2 linked regions of the Vreelandella piezotolerans genome follow. The protein of the gene in region 1 interacts with the protein of each later gene in a pairwise test. Links are inferred from orthologs where the notes say so. Each region holds a gene or a part of one and is shown in the gene's direction. Other genes may lie near its edges.

Evidence for each region. Proteins that work in one complex are often made in the same cells at the same time.
Region 2: the proteins of sfsA (region 1) and GYM47_RS07355 interact in binary tests that used the Escherichia coli proteins (3 or more experiments, as listed by UniProt). The link is inferred for Vreelandella piezotolerans from one-to-one orthologs.

What each region holds. Positions count from the first base shown.
Region 1 is NZ_CP048602.1:392,087-397,508, forward strand. Bases 154-3,152 are described here. They hold sfsA (DNA/RNA nuclease SfsA), read left to right. Parts: upstream 154-1,288; coding sequence 1,289-2,017; downstream 2,018-3,152. Other genes in these bases: GYM47_RS01850 (aminotransferase class I/II-fold pyridoxal phosphate-dependent enzyme), read left to right, coding at 154-1,292; GYM47_RS01860 (DUF4426 domain-containing protein), read right to left, coding at 2,014-2,475; metW (methionine biosynthesis protein MetW), read right to left, coding at 2,512-3,108; metX (homoserine O-succinyltransferase MetX), read right to left, coding at 3,108-3,152. Outside these bases: more of GYM47_RS01850, read left to right, coding at 132-153; more of metX, read right to left, coding at 3,153-4,304; GYM47_RS01875 (YggT family protein), read right to left, coding at 4,379-4,972; proC (pyrroline-5-carboxylate reductase), read right to left, coding at 5,033-5,422. UniProt on the Escherichia coli protein: Binds to DNA non-specifically. Could be a regulatory factor involved in maltose metabolism.
Region 2 is NZ_CP048602.1:1,607,971-1,611,157, forward strand. What follows is about bases 2-2,807. They hold GYM47_RS07355 (glutamate-5-semialdehyde dehydrogenase), read left to right. Parts: upstream 2-653; coding sequence 654-1,961; downstream 1,962-2,807. Other genes in these bases: GYM47_RS07350 (hypothetical protein), read right to left, coding at 2-510; nadD (nicotinate-nucleotide adenylyltransferase), read left to right, coding at 1,958-2,632; rsfS (ribosome silencing factor), read left to right, coding at 2,773-2,807. Outside these bases: more of GYM47_RS07350, read right to left, coding at 1-1; more of rsfS, read left to right, coding at 2,808-3,159; 23S rRNA (pseudouridine(1915)-N(3))-methyltransferase RlmH, read left to right, coding at 3,156-3,187. UniProt on the Escherichia coli protein: Catalyzes the NADPH-dependent reduction of L-glutamate 5-phosphate into L-glutamate 5-semialdehyde and phosphate. The product spontaneously undergoes cyclization to form 1-pyrroline-5-carboxylate.

The sequences.
Region 1 (5,422 bases):
TCACGCCAAAGGGATGCTTGTTTAGCTGAAAATTGCGCGCGATGCAAGCATAATAGTGCGCTTTCGACCATGGTCCCACATCTTGTACGACCTGCGTCATGGTTTAACTACTGCTAGGTGAAGGAGCCGTTATGGCCTGGAATTCGCGTGTCGATCACGTTGCGCCTTTTCGCGTAATGCACTTATTGGAAATGGCTCAGGCGCGTGAAGCGGCAGGCCATGACGTGATTCACCTGGAAGTGGGCGAACCTGATTTCGCAACGCCCGCCCCGATCGTCGCCGCCGGGCAGCAGGCGCTGGCCAGCGGCAGAACACGCTACACCCCCGCCGCCGGTTTAGCGTCGCTGCGCGAGGCCATTGCCGGGCACTACGCCGAGCACTTCAACGCCACGGTTGACCCCGCCCGTATTCTGGTCACCCCCGGTGCGTCTGGCGCACTGCTGCTGGCCAGCCAGCTGCTTGTCGAAAATGGTGATCGAGTGCTAATGGCTGACCCAAACTATCCGTGTAACCGCCACTTCATGGCGCTGGCAGGGGCCGAGGTCGACGCCGTGTCGGTAGGGCGTGATAGCGGCTGGCAGCTCACCGCACCGCTGATCGAGCAGCACTGGCAGGCCAACACGCGTATAGCCATGCTGGCAAGCCCCTCCAACCCGACCGGGCATACGCTGGATGCCCCGGCGCTCGCCAAGGTGATCGACACCGTGGCTGCCAAGGGTGGCGACGTCATCGTCGACGAGATCTACCAGGGGCTGAATTACGATGACGCGCCGCTGTCGGCCACGTCATTGTCAGATGACGCTTTTGTGGTGAACAGCTTCTCCAAGTACTTCGGCATGACCGGCTGGCGCTTGGGTTGGCTGGTGGCGCCAGAGCAGGCCGTCGAGCCGCTGACCCGGCTGGCGCAAAACGTCTTTCTCGCCGCACCGACGCCCTCCCAGCACGCGGCGCTGGCGGCGTTTACTCCCGAGTGCCGGGATATTCTGGAAACCCGTCGCGCTACTCTCAAACAGCGTCGCCAAGTACTACTGGATGGCTTGGCCGAGCTAGGGTTAGCGCCGGATTTGCCGCCTCAGGGGGCGTTCTATCTCTGGCTGGATATCTCCCGCTACAGCCGTGACAGCCAAGCCTTCTGCGAGCGCCTGCTCGTGGAGGAGAATGTCGCCATCACCCCGGGGATCGATTTTGCCGTACAGGGCGGCGAGCATCATGTGCGCATCGCCTTCACTAACGACGTGGCACGGCTGCAGGAGGCCGTAGTGCGCATTGCGCGCTTCGTGAGCCGCTTATGATGACCTATCCCGCACTGGTGTCCGGCACGCTGCTGCGGCGCCATAAGCGCTTTCTAGCCGATGTACGCCTGGACAGCGGGGAGGACGTGGTGGCCCACTGCCCGAATACGGGCTCGATGAAGGCGGTCAACGTACCCGGCTGCCGGGTATGGCTCTCGTCTAGCGACAACCCCAAACGCAAGCTGGCCTGGACCTGGGAGTGGATTGCACTGCCTCAGCCTGAGGGGGGGACGGCGCTGGCATCGGTGCATACGGGGCGCGCTAACCGCTGGGTTGAAAGTGCCATCACGGCGGGGGATATCCCGCCGCTGTCGGGCTATCAAACGTTAAAGCGTGAAGTGAAGGTCGGCGAAGCGCGGCTCGATTTTCGTTTGGATGACCCTGAGAAGGGCGCCGCCTACGTGGAGGTCAAACAGGTCACGCTGAAAGAGGCGGATGGGCACGGCTACTTTCCCGACTCCGTGAGCGCACGGGGCACCAAACATTTAGCCACGCTGGCGGCGCTTGCCCAGCAGGGCGAGCGGGCGGTGCTGCTATTCTGCGTGGCGCACGAGGGGATTGCGGACGTGGCACCGGCGGCGCATATCGACGCCACCTACGCGGCGGCGCTCAGTGATGCGGTGCAAGCGGGGGTCGAAGTACTGGCGTATGGCGTGACGGTGACGTGGCAGCAAAGCGTACCGATAGCGGCCCGCCTGACGCGGGCACTACCGGTACGGGTTTAGCGCTCGATATAGAAACGCTGAATGAAGCTCACCGGCTCTGGATTCTCATTGCGGTCGTAGCGCACGTCGAGGTTGAATCGCATCGGTTCGTCGTGGCGCAGCGTGAACGTGGCAAGATGGTAGGTGGCATCGCCATCGTGCACGGTGCGAAAGCTGAGCGGTTCGCGGGTGTCGGTCAAGTCGCTCACGTAGCCGCCCACGCTGGCATTTACCGGCCGCGTGGTGCCATCCGGCTGGCGCTCGCGCACGCTGACGTTGACCAGGCCGTGCCCGATACTGCGCTGGATGCTGTTTGCCTGCGCTACTTCCGGAGTAAGAAAGCGCGTTTCGATGGCGTTGTAGTGGATCTCGTAGTCGCCCACTTGTACTATTTGCTCGGCCGCTGCCTGGGTGGCGCCGAGCAGAGTGCCCAGTAGCACCATCAGCAGTGGAAAGCGTCGCAGTGTCGCGATAGCCATAGCGTGTCTCCTCTCATGAGTGAGATAAGTGCGGTATCAGGCGCGTCGGCGCACCCGGAAAATGGCGATTTCACCAAACAGGTTAGGCCACCACTTCGAGGTCCAGTGCCCCTTGTGGTCGCCCACCCCCACGGCGCGGTCGACGATCACCAACCCTTTCTCTTTACATAGGTGCTCGAAGTCGTTGAACGTCGAGAGGTGAATGTTGGGGGTGTCGTACCACGCGTGGGGCAGCGATTTCGATACCGGCATATAGCCGCGCAGCCCCAGGTGAATGCGGTGACGCCAGTAGGCGAAGTTGGGGAAGGTGATGATTCCCTCTTCGGCGACCCGCAGCATTTCATCGAGCATCTTATCCGGGCGGCGCAGCGCCTGCAGCGCCTGGGTCATGATCACCTGATCGTAGCTATTGTCGCAGAAGCTACCCAGGCCGTCGTCCAGGTTATGCTCGATGACGTTGACGCCGCGCGCCACGCACTGGGTGATGCCGTCCGGGTCGATCTCCAACCCGTAACCCGTCACGCCTTTCTCTTTAGCCAACCGCTCTAGCAGAACGCCGTCGCCGCAGGCGAGGTCAAGGACGTGTGCGTCTTGGGGAACCCAGTCGTAAATCAGTTCGAGATCTGTGCGCATTAGCGTGTTTCCTCCGCGTCGGCGGCATCGAGGTGCTGCTCTCGAGCGACGCGGCCCATGAAGGCACTGAACAGCGCTTGATAGCGCGGCTCGGGCAGTAAGAAGGCATCGTGCCCGTGGGGCGACTCGATATTGGCGTAGCTGACTGATTTACCCGCGCGGGTAAGGGCGTCCACTAGCTCTCGAGAGCGCGACGGCGGGAAGCGCCAATCGGTGGTAAAGCTGACGATCAAAAAAGGACACTGCGCCGGAGCCAGGGCGCAGGCGAGATCGCCGTCGCAGCTGGCCGCCGGGTCGAAGTAGTCCAGCGCTTTGGTCATCAGCAGGTAGGTGTTGGCATCGAAGGCGGTCGAGAAAGTGTCGCCCTGGTAGCGCAAGTACGACTCCACCTGAAACTCGACGTCGAAGCCAAAGTTCAAGTCGTCGCTGCGCAGGTCACGGCCAAACTTGCTGCCCATGGCGTCTTCGGAAAGATAGGTGATATGACCTACCATGCGGGCCAGTTTCAGTCCTCGCTTGGGCACGGTGTCGTGCTCGGCGTACCAGCCGTCGAAGAACTCGGGATCCGAGCGAATCGCCTGCCGGGCGACCTCGTTGAAGGCGATGTTTTGCGCCGACAGGCGGGGTGTGGCGGCGATGACGACGGCATTGGCAACGCGTTCGGGGTAAGTGATCGTCCACTGCAGCACCTGCATACCGCCCAAACTGCCCCCCACGGCCGCGGCCCAGCGCTCGATGCCCAAGTGGTCGGCGAGTCGTGCTTGGCTAGTGACCCAGTCACTCACCGTCACTACGGGGAAGTCGGGTCCCCACTGACGGCCGGTATCCGGGTTATGGCTTACCGGGCCGGTACTGCCGTGGCAGCCGCCCAGGTTGTTCAGCGACACCACGAAAAAGCGGTTGGTATCGATGGATTTGCCTGGACCGATATGGGCATCCCACCAGCCGGGTTTGCGGTCTTCGGCGGTGTGGTAGCCTGCCGCGTGGTGGTGCCCCGATAGCGCGTGGCAAATCAGCACCGCATTCGAGCGTTCGGCGTTCAGCGTGCCGTAGGTCTCATAGATCAGTTCGTACTCCGATAGCGTCTTGCCGCAGGCAAGCGGCAGCGGCGTATCGAATTTCACCACCTGGGGCGTTACGAGGCCAACGGAGTCCGCTGGCCGGTCGTCATAAGCAAGAGTGTCTGAATCAGGCATCGAAAGCACTAGTCCTGCAAAAATAGGTCACTGCCAAAAGTGAGCTCGGGGCGTTAGTCGAGTCGATAGGGCCGTTATAGCCCTACGAGGGCACCCGAGATGCCTGCTGCGCGAATCAGCGAACCCACGACGATGCCGTCCACCAGGTTGATGGCGATGAAGACCACGATCGGCGAGAGATCGATCATGCCCAGCGGCGGGATCACCTTCCTCACCGGTGCCATGATCGGCTCGACCAGTTGCATCACCAGCAGCGCGCCGGGGTGGCTCGCGTTCGGGGCGACCCAGCTCAGGATGATCATCACGATCATGGCAAAGAAATAGATCTTCAAAATGGCGTTGGCCAGCGCGGCCACTCCAGCAATCAGTAGCCCTGCAATGGGCGGCATGCCCACGCCAATCACCATGAAGATGGCGACCATGCTGACGACTTTCAGCACGAAACCGGCCGCCAGAGTGGCAAGGTCAAAGCGACCGGCGACTGGCCCTAAAAAGCCTTGGAATAGCCCGACGACAGGCTGAGTGATTTTGACCACCGACTGGCTGAGCGGGTTGTAGTAATCCGCCCGCGATGCTTGCAGCAAAAAACGCAGCATCAACAGAAACAGATAAATATTGATCAGCGAGTTCACCAGCATTAACCCGGCGCTGCCTAATTGACTTCCCATTGCGGCTTCTCCTCGAAAATAGCGTTTGGCATCGTTCACGGCCTATTGGCGGCGTGCGACTCAGGCGTTACCGCTTAACTCTTTGGACATGGCGTCGGCGCGCTCGGCGCAGGCGTTCATAGCGTCGGCGATGATCGTGCGCAGATGCGCCTCTTCCATATGATGAATGGCACGCTCGGTGGTGCCGCCCGGTGACATGACGTTCTGTTTCAGCGTGGCCGGGTCTTTGTCACTGCGCTGGGCCATGGTGGAGGCGCCCAAGGCGGTTTGAATGGCCAAGCGGCGAGCGGTATCGGCAGGCAGACCGAGCTTCACGGCGGCCTCTTCCATGGCTTCGAACATCAAAAAGAAATAGGCCGGTGCGCTGCCGGACACGGCGGTCACGGCATCCAGCAGGCGCTCTTCGTCGACCCATTCGACGATCCCAACGGCTTCCATCAGCTGCGTGGC
Region 2 (3,187 bases), 1.2 Mb from region 1 along the record:
CAACTGCTCGCCAGCCCACAGATTCAAACCGGGTATGAGGCGTAACCGCTGACGAATGACGCCATTGATCGTCAGCAGTTGGTGGGTGCGCGACATGGCCAGCAGCAGTAGGATGCTCAAGGAGAGTGCCATCAACAGCCATTCGGGGAGCGGGATATGAGGTAGCAGCACGAGGCAACTGACCAGCGCAGCGCCACCGTTGAAAACGGCCGCCCAACGATCCTGGGGTAGCATGAACACGGCCCCCCAAGCCCAAATGAGTAGCGCATGTCGGTCTGGTGCGGAGGCGATGAGTCCCAGCAGAAGCGTGCCTGCGAGCATTTGCCAGGGCAAACCTCGGGAGCGGCGATGGCTAAAATCCAGGATCAAGGCGGTGATCAAGAGCCAGCCGATGGAGAGCCACATCATGACGGCCGCTGCAGGTTCCGCGCTGGGTATCCAGAGCGATAAAGCGACGGCCGCGGCAAGTAGATTAGCCTTCAATAGGCTGATTTTGTATTTGCTTTGCATGGTGGCTTACTATTTACCTGATGGCGAATGTCCCTAGCATAACGCATTGCTTGGCCTCGTCCTTCGAATCACTCAGTATTAGGCCATTCGGCGATACGATACGCCGCACTTCATCGGTAACGCTTACGACACAGGGAGATCGCATGCGCGGTTCTGAGACATTCCAACAAGACGCCCAACACCATCTGGCTGCCGGGGATGTGCCCGCGTACATGCAGCAGGTAGGGAAAAGTGCCCGAGCCGCTGCCAGCGTTCTGCGTCGCGCCGATACGCATGTCAAGAACCAGGCGCTGATCGCCATGGCATCGCGTGTCGATGCCGCGCGCAGCGAGATTTTACAGGCCAACGAGCAAGACATGCAGCGAGGCCGAGAAAACGGCCTGGATAGCGCGCTGTTGGACCGTTTGTCGCTCAATGATCAGCGCATTGACGCAATGATCGAGGGACTTCGTCAAGTGGCTACTTTGCCGGACCCCGTCGGCGAGATCGACGGTATGCGCTATCGCCCGAGCGGTATTCAAGTGGGCAAAATGCGTGTGCCGCTGGGCGTGATCGGCATCATTTACGAGTCGCGTCCCAACGTGACTATCGAAGCCGCTAGCCTGTGCCTGAAGTCGGGCAACGCCTGCGTGTTGCGCGGTGGCTCTGAGGCAAGCGCTTCCAACGCGGCGCTGAGCCGCTGTTTACAGGCAGGGCTGTCCGATGTGGGGCTTCCAGCAGGCACCGTGCAAGTCGTGGCGACGACCGACCGTGCCGCCGTAGGGGAGATGATCGCCATGCCAGCGTATATCGACGTGATCATTCCTCGGGGTGGTAAATCGCTGATCGAGCGCATCTCCCGCGATGCCAAAGTGCCCGTCATCAAGCATTTGGACGGCGTGTGTCATGTCTACATCGACGCGACGGCCGATCCTGCCAAAGCGCTGTCCATAGCGGTCAATGCTAAAACTCACCGCTACGGCACCTGCAACACCATGGAAACCTTGTTAGTGGACGCTGCGGTTGCGGATATCTTACTGCCGGAGCTGGCCCGGGCATATGCCGAGCACGACGTCGAGTTGCGTGGCTGCGAGCGTACACGAGCACTATTGCCCCAGGCGCTCGAGGCCAGCGAGGAGGATTGGCAAGCAGAGTACCTGGCTCCCATCCTGGCCATCAAAGTGGTGGACGGCGTGGACGAGGCCATCGAACACATCGAGCGCTATGGCTCCCACCATACCGATGCCATCGTGACACAAGATTACTCATTGGCGAGACGCTTCATGGCAGAGGTGGATTCGAGTTCGGTCGTGGTCAATGCCTCGACTCGCTTTGCCGATGGCTTCGAGTACGGTTTAGGCGCTGAAATCGGTATTTCTACCGATAAGCTGCATGCCCGTGGGCCGGTGGGACTTGAAGGATTGACGACCCAGAAATACATCGTGCTAGGTGACGGTCAGGTTCGACAATGAGCGAGACATCACGACGCCCGCCGCCATTGCGGGTGGGCATGATGGGGGGCACTTTCGACCCGGTTCATCATGGTCACCTGCGCAGCGCATTGGAAGTGCGTGAAGCCCTGGGGCTTGCGACGCTGCACATGGTGCCCGCGCCACAGCCGCCCCTGCGCGATACCCCCCGAGTATCGGCCGCCCAGCGCTTTGCGCTCCTGCAAGCGGGCATTGGCGATGCCTGTGGTCTCGTAGCCGATGATCGTGAGCTTAGACGGGAGGGCCCTTCCTACAGTGTCGATACGCTGGCGGAGCTTCGCCAGCACTACGGCGACGAGGTGTCGCTGGTCATGGTCATCGGCCAGGATGCGTTTTTGCGCTTGGCCAACTGGGACCGCGCCGAGCAGGTGTTTGGGCTGGCGCATGTGGTGGTCATTGCGCGTCCAGGCTATCCATCGCCTTGGCCGTCCGCACTGACGGAACTGGTTGGCCATCGCGAAGTCAGTAGTGTCAGCGAACTGATGAAGCGCACGCGGGGTGGTGTTTTACAGTTGGAGCTGCCATCACGGATGGCGATATCGGCAACGTACATACGCCAACGGTTGAAAGAGGGGAAAAGCGTGCGGTATCTGGTGCCTGAAGCGGTGGAGCAAGCAATTTTCAGTGGGCGGCTTTATCAAACCGGTGAATAGCGCTGGCAGTCGCGAAAGAAGCCGTTACAATGGCCCGCTTGCAGTTCGGTGCCACCGATCAGGTGGTGCCGTCATCGCATTTTATCAATCGACACGTCATCACCACACGTCACTACCACAAGGGGTTGCCTTCAGGAGTCATGCACATCGATACACTGAAAAACCTAGCGATCGACGCGCTAGAAGAGCTCAAAGCACGTGATATCACGCAACTCGACGTTGCCAAACTCACCGAAGTGACCGACCTGATGCTGATTGCCAGCGGTACTTCGACTCGCCACGTGGCGGCCCTGGCCCAAAATCTCGTCGAGAAAGCCAAAGCATCCGGTCTTCATCCCCGCGGCGTAGAAGGCGGCGACAATGCAGACTGGGTACTGGTCGATCTGGGTGACATCGTCGTCCACATCATGCTGCCCGAAGCGCGTGCGCTCTACGATCTCGAGCGGCTATGGGCAGACTTGCCCAGCGATGCTGGCGCGGTGAGTGAATCGCTCAAGCAGTTCGAAGAGCGAGCCACGATGTCATGAGGATTCGGCTGTTGGCGGTGGGGACCAA